3 regions of the Methylorubrum sp. GM97 genome follow, and region 1 is predicted to be linked to each of the others. Evidence: predicted binding sites of a transcription regulator. Region 1 holds the regulator's gene; each other region holds the start of a gene.
What was found. Region 1 encodes LexA, which represses DNA repair genes until DNA is damaged. Its sites were predicted from a motif close to TGTTCNNNNTGTGTTCNG; they were not measured.
Positions count from the first base shown of each region.

Region 2: the regulator LexA is predicted to act here: its motif matches at 1,464-1,481, upstream of MSPGM_RS10275 (glycosyl transferase).
Region 3: the regulator LexA is predicted to act here: its motif matches at 1,277-1,294, upstream of parE (DNA topoisomerase IV subunit B).

Region 1 is NZ_AP025942.1:5,238,572-5,240,834, reverse strand. Features, by position in the region: gene MSPGM_RS24260 (DUF1236 domain-containing protein) at 1-347, shown strand, start outside; gene lexA (transcriptional repressor LexA) at 513-1,235, shown strand; gene MSPGM_RS24250 (ComEC/Rec2 family competence protein) at 1,229-2,263, opposite strand, start outside.
Region 2 is NZ_AP025942.1:2,200,304-2,202,566, reverse strand. Features, by position in the region: gene MSPGM_RS10280 (NAD-dependent epimerase/dehydratase family protein) at 1-175, opposite strand, end outside; gene MSPGM_RS10275 (glycosyl transferase) at 187-1,206, opposite strand; gene MSPGM_RS10270 (EAL domain-containing protein) at 1,636-2,263, shown strand, end outside.
Region 3 is NZ_AP025942.1:3,366,865-3,369,127, reverse strand. Features, by position in the region: gene MSPGM_RS15610 (threonine aldolase family protein) at 1-787, shown strand, start outside; gene MSPGM_RS15605 (hypothetical protein) at 811-1,002, opposite strand; gene parE (DNA topoisomerase IV subunit B) at 1,356-2,263, shown strand, end outside.

The sequences.
Region 1 (2,263 bases):
ACGGGCCGGGCGAGCGCGGCGGCCGAGATGCTGCGGGTGAACGCGGCGAGCGCGGTGGTCGCGGCACGGCCGTCGAGGCACGGGGCGCCTCGAGGAACCTGAGCTCGACGCAGCGCACTGAGTTCCGCCAGTCGATCTCCCGTTCCAGCGTTCGCGCCGTCACGAACGTCAACTTCGCCGTCCGCGTCGGCACGGCGATCCCGCGCTCGGTCTCGCTGCACCCGCTGCCTCCGGCGATCCTCTCGGTCGTGCCGGCCTATCGCGGCCTGCAGTTCATTCTCGTCGGGGACGACATCGTCATCATCGACCCCGACACCTACGAGATCGTGGATGTGATCCCGGCCTGATCCCGAGGCACGGCACGACGTGAGAGGCGGCGGGGCGACAGCTCCGCCGCCTCTGTCGCTTCCGGAGGGATGCTTGCGGAACAGGAGAGGAACGTCTAGGCTGTTCGTGCTTTGTTTTCAACGATTCTGCGGCGCCCCCGGCCCGCGGTCGACAGCAGGTGCCGCATGCTGACCCGCAAGCAACTCGAACTGCTCCAGTTCATCCAGCAGAGGATGCAGGAGAGCGGTGTGCCGCCGTCCTTCGACGAAATGAAGGACGCGCTCGACCTGAAATCCAAATCCGGCATCCACCGCCTGATCATGGCGCTGGAAGAGCGCGGGTTTCTCCGCCGTCTGCCGAACCGGGCGCGGGCGATCGAGATCCTGCGCATGCCCGACATGCCGGCGGCCAAGCCCGCATCGTCCGAGCCGCGTCGCTTCACGCCGAGCGTGGTCGAGGGCGGTCTTTCGGCCAAGCCCGCCGCGCCGAAGCCTCCCATGCTTCAGGCCCATGACGGCAAGGGCCAATCGGTGATGGTGCCGGTGATGGGCCGGATCGCTGCCGGCGTGCCGATCTCGGCGATCGAGAGCCAGAGCCATTCGATTTCGATGTCCCCCGACTTCCTGTCTGGTGGAGAGCATTACGCGCTGGAAGTGCGCGGCGATTCGATGATCGAGGCCGGCATTCTCGATGGCGACCTCGTGGTGATCCACAAACAGGAGACCGCCAACAATGGCGACATCATCGTCGCGCTGATCGACGACGAGGAGGCGACCCTCAAGCGCCTTCGCCGCCGCGGCTCGTCGATCGCGCTGGAAGCTGCCAACCCGGCATACGAGACCCGCGTGCTCGGGCCCGATCGGGTGCGCATCCAGGGCAAGCTCGTGAGCCTCGTGCGCCGTTACTGAGGATTTTCGGAGGGCGGCGGGTCTGATGGATCCGCCGCACTTGGATCATTGGAAGGTTGGGGGCCCGCCTCAATTGCCGGCGTCGCCGCGCTGGCAGGCCGGGGTTGCCAGGGCTTCGGCTGATCGGCCCCGCGGGCGGTGACGATTTCAGGCCCTTCCGTTCCGAGGCGGATCGCCGTGGCGCCCCGCACCGCCAGGAACGTCCGGTCGGCGATCAGCGGTGCGGCGCAGCCCGGCGGGGCACGCAGTCGGGTGATGAGGATGTCGGCCCGGGCGCAATCCTCCGCGAAGGCACGCTTGTCCATGACGAGAGCGACGGCGCGCCCGTCCATCGCCGTGAGGGTGCAGCCGATCCGGTCGCAGCGCGGCCCGGCGGCGCCAGTGGCGGCCTCCGGAGGGCGCCCGTCGCCATCGGCCTTCAACCATTGTTCGAGCACGAAGCCGGGCGGGCGTCCGAGAACCACGAGGCGCCCGTCCTTGCCGCGGACCGCGGCGCCGGCCCCGTCCCGGTCGATATAAATGTCGTAGCGGATCGGGCTCGCGGCGAGGGCAATACCGAGCCCCGCCGGCACGAGGGCGAGGAGACGCAGCCGCGACACGGGAAGTGTCGCCAGCAGCAGGGCGGCGGCGAGCAGCATCAGGGCGCCCGTTCCGAACGCGGGCAGCACGACGTTGGCTTGCCCGAACCCGGCGATCCAGGCGGAGATGTCGAGCATGCCGCGCACCGCGAGCCCCATCAGCCACCAGACCGGACGGTCGAGGGCGAAGGGGTAGGCCAGCATTCCGAGTACCGCCGCGGGCATCACCGCGAGCGAGACGAGCGGCAGCGTCAGCGCGTTGCCGACGAGGCCGAAGGGCTGCACGGTCTGGAAGTGGTAGGTCGCGAATGGCGCGGTGGCGAGTTGCGCCACCAGCGTCGTGGCCAGCGTTCCGACCACCGCCTTCGCCACCCAGGACGCGGACCGCGCGATCCGCGACGAACTGTGGGTTCGGAAAACCCGCCCGTCGATGAGCGGCGCACAGGCGAT
Region 2 (2,263 bases), 2.4 Mb from region 1:
CCATGTTCATCGGCCGGGCCAGATCGCCGACGACCGCGCCGCTGGCACCCTCCGGCACCTCGACGGGGCGCCGCAGCAGCACGCGGACCCGGTAGCCCCGCTCCGAGAGCGCCCGCAGCAGGTGGCGTCCGATGAAGCCGGTAGCTCCAGTCAGCGCGATCAGCTTTCCGCTCACCCGTCATCCCCTCACGCGCTGGCGGCCCGCGGCGTCGCGAACCGGCGCAGCAGCCACCCGACCAGCCCCGCCGCGAGGACGAGGCAAGCGAGCGTGACGGCCCGAGACGGCCAAAGCAAGGTCACGCCCGCCAGCGCGGCCAGCGCGACCTGCAGGGCAAAGACCCAGCCGACGGTCTCCCGTACGGAGAACCCGTTCACGGTGGCGACCTGATAATAGTGGCTGCGATGGGCCTGCCAGACGGCCTCACCCCGCCGCAGGCGCCACAGCAGGGTGAGGGTCGCGTCGGCGATGGGATAGAGCGGCAGGATCAGCGCGGCGGCCAAACCTCCATCCAATCCCCCCTGCCCCGCGAGGCGGAACAGCAGCCACGCCACGATCAGCCCGATCGGCAGCGAGCCGACATCGCCCATGAACAGCCGCGCCACCGGCCGGTTGAACGGCGCGAAGCCGAGAAGCCCACCGAGCAGGGCGCCGGCGACCAGCGTCGGCTCGGGCGCGTAGCGGCCCGCGAGGCCGAGGGCGAACAGGAAGGCGGTGGGCGGCACGAACTCGGCCAGCGTCATCCAGTCGAGCCCGTCCATGAAGTTGACGAGGTTCACGAACCAGAGCCCGGCGAGGATCGCGAAGGCCCGCTCCAGCCAGAGCGGCATATCCGGCAGCAGACGGCCCTCGACGGTGAGCACGACGGCGGCGACCGCGCCGGCCTGGATCACGAGCCGAAGCGAGGCCGGCAAGGGCCGGATGTCATCGACGGCGCCGACCGCAGCGAGGGCGATCACCGAGAGCGCCAGCACCGGCAACTCGACGCCCCCAAGCGCGATCCCGGTCGGCATGGCCAGGACGGCCGCCGTGATCAGCGCGGCGGCGATGATCGCGATCCCACCGCCCTGGGGCGTCGGCACCCGGTGGCTGGAGCGGGCGTTCGGCCGTGCCAGGGCGTAGCGCTGCAGCAGCGGCTTCAGCAGAACGATCAGGCCGGCGGAGAGCAGCGCCGCCAGCGGGACGACGGAGAGCGGGGCGAGGGTCATCGGATTGCGAGACGGCGCGCAGCAGCCCTCCCCCTTCTGCGGGGGAGGGGGGCCCCCGAAGGAGGTCGGGTGAGGGGAACGCGGTGCCAATCGGGTCGAGGCCAGCCGGACATGTCACCGTCGCGCCGCCCCTCACCCGCCTGCTCCGCAGGCACCCTCCCCCGCAGAGGGGGGAGGGTTTTGAAGCGGCATCGTCCAATCCTTCGCATATCGCCCGCTCTACCCGCCCGCCTCGGTCCAAGCGAGACCACGGCAACCGATCCCAACTTGTTTTGGCCGCAAAGCCACGCGATCCGCGTCGCACGGTCCGCCGAAAGAGCGGTGGGTGGGCCGCGCGTCCCGGCCGGCTTGCCTTGCGGGGGCCGGAAGCCGCCGATACGACTTGGCCGCTCGCCCCCACCGCTCAAGCCGGTTGTCAAGAATCGCCCGTTGCGCACGCTTTCACTGGCCCTTGCCCTGGCCCTCGCGATCCTGGCGGCCGTGGCGGGCTCCCTCGCCGGCCTCATTGGGACCGCCGCCCCCGCCCACGCGGTCGAGGCCGTGCGCGTCACCCTCGACGCGCCCGCCATCGATCTGACGCCGACGATCGAGCGCTACCGCTCGGACGGCGACCTGATCCAGATCTCCACCGCCCCGGGCAAGGACGGGATCGTGCGGCGCATCGCGGTCAAGGCGCGCGAGGCGGGCGCGCGGCCGGACTGGATGGTGTTCGCGCTCACCAACGACACCGACGAGCAGATCGACCGCCTGCTGGTCGCCCCGCATTTCCGCCTCGTCGGCTCCGGGGTGATCTGGCCCGATCTCGGCGGCTCGCGCATCGCCGCGATCACCGCGAGCGAGGGCATCCGGCCCGAGCGCGACGAGAGCCTCGACGCCGACCAGTTCCTGATCACCATCGATCCCGGCACCACGGTCACCTACGTGGCGGAGCTGAAAGGCCCGAACATCCCGCAGGTCTACCTCTGGGATCAGGATGCCTACCGCAAGAAGACCTCGGGGCTGACGCTCTACAAGGGCATCATCATCGGCATTGCCGGGCTCTTGGCGCTGTTCCTCA
Region 3 (2,263 bases), 1.9 Mb from region 1:
GGCGCATATCGAGACCGACGAATGCGGCGCGCCGGAATTCTTCTCCAACGGCTCGAAGCTGCTGACCGCCGCGACCGATGACGGGAAGCTCACGCCCGAGATCGTGCGGACGATCGCCGGCAAGCGCAGCGACATCCATTTCCCGAAACCGCGGGCGGTGACGCTGACCCAGGCGACGGAGACGGGGCGGGTCTACAGCCTCGACGAGATCGCGGCCATCTCGGCCGTTTGCCGCGCATTGGGCCTGCGCCTGCACATGGACGGCGCGCGCTTTGCCAATGCCTGCGCCTCGCTCGACGCCTCCCCGGCCGAACTGACCTGGAAGGCCGGCGTCGACGTGCTCTGCTTCGGCGGCACCAAGAACGGCATGGCGGTCGGCGAGGCAGTGATCTTCTTCGACCGAAGGCTCGCGGAGGATTTCGACTACCGCTGCAAGCAGGCGGGCCAGCTCGCCTCGAAGATGCGCTACCTCTCGGCGCCCTGGGTTGGCATGCTGGAGAACGGGGCGTGGCTCGACAACGCCCGCCACGCCAATGAATGTGCCCGACGGCTGGTACGGGCAATCGCCGACGTGCCGGGCATCTCGCTCGCGGCACCGGTGGAGGCCAACGGCGTGTTTCTGAACCTGCCCGCGCCGGTCCAAGAGGGGCTGCGCGCCCGCGGCTGGCAGTTCTACGGCTTCATCGGCGGGGCGTCCCGCTTCATGTTCGCCTGGGATTCAGAGCCGGCGCGGGTCGATGCGCTGGCGCAGGACATCCGCCTCTGCGCCCTGCCCGCGGCGGCGTGACCGCTGCTTCGTTCGCGGCAGGATCAGACGAGATAGGTGATGGTGGCTGCCAGAGCCGTCGCCACGGTGGCGATGGCGAAGCCCGATGACGAGAGCAGCATCGCGGAACGGGACGCGGTCGGCTCGGGCTCGTCGGCATAGCCGAAGGCCTGGCCCGCGGCCTGTTCCAGGCGCATGAGGGAGAGGTGACGCGCTTGAGCGGCAGCGGGGGTCATCGGCGTGGCTCCCTTACGGTCAAGCTGACCGTGCTGAGTTAACGTCCGGAGACCATCTTCTGTTCCCATCGCCATCCTGGGCCGCGCCGCCTTAACGTTCCGCTGCCTTGTTTCAGCCGCAGGATTGCCGCCCACCACAGGCTTCGTGAGGCCGTCTTAACCATCCGCCCGCATCACTGTGATGACAACGCGCCGGGCTTGGCAGGATCGTCGGGCTTCGAACGCGGCCGGCCGTCGTGGTACTGCGACCGGCGGAAGCGGACAGGAGACTTTTTGTTTCCTGTTTGTTCCGCTACAGTGAGGGTATGAAGAGCCATGCAGCCCGTCTCCGACCCGATTCGAGGAGCCGTCGCGTGAGCGATCCGGCACGCGACCTGTTCGGACCTGGTGCCAAGCCTCCCCCCGCGGAGGCCGAGCGCCGCCGCCGCCTCACCCCCGTGGCACCGTCTCCGGCGCCCGCGCCGGAAACGGCGGAGGCGGGTTACGACGCCTCGGCGATCGAGGTGCTGGAGGGGCTGGAGCCGGTGCGGCGCCGGCCGGGCATGTATATCGGCGGCACCGACGAGCGGGCGTTGCACCACCTCTTCGCCGAGGTGATCGACAACTCCATGGACGAAGCGGTCGCGGGCCACGCGAGCTTCATCGAGGTGGAGCTGGAAGAATCGGGCTCTCTCGTCGTCACCGATAACGGCCGCGGCATCCCGGTCGATCCGCATCCGAAATTCCCGGGCAAATCCGCGCTCGAGGTCATCATGACCACGCTGCATGCGGGCGGTAAGTTCGATTCGAAGGTCTACGAGACCTCCGGCGGCCTGCACGGCGTCGGCATCTCCGTCGTCAACGCACTCTCGGACGTGCTCGAGGTCGAGGTCGCGCGCAATCAGACCCTCTATCGGCAGTGCTTTTCCCGCGGTCATGCGCAGGGAAGCCTGGAGACGATCGGGCGGGTGCATAACCGGCGCGGCACGCGAGTGCGCTTCCATCCCGACGCGCAGATCTTCGGCTCGCTCAAGTTCGACCCGCGCCGCCTGTTCAAGATGGCCCGTTCCAAGGCCTACCTGTTCGGCGGCGTCGAGATCCGCTGGCGCTGCGCCCCGTCCCTGCTCGAAGGGCTGGAGGATGTGCCGGCGGAGGCCGTGCACCGCTTCCCCGGCGGGCTCTCGGACTATCTCGCCCGCGACATTGAGGGGAAGGAGCTCGTCCTCGATTCCATCTTCTCGGGGAAGATCACCAAACCCGGCTCGCACGGCTCGCTCGAATG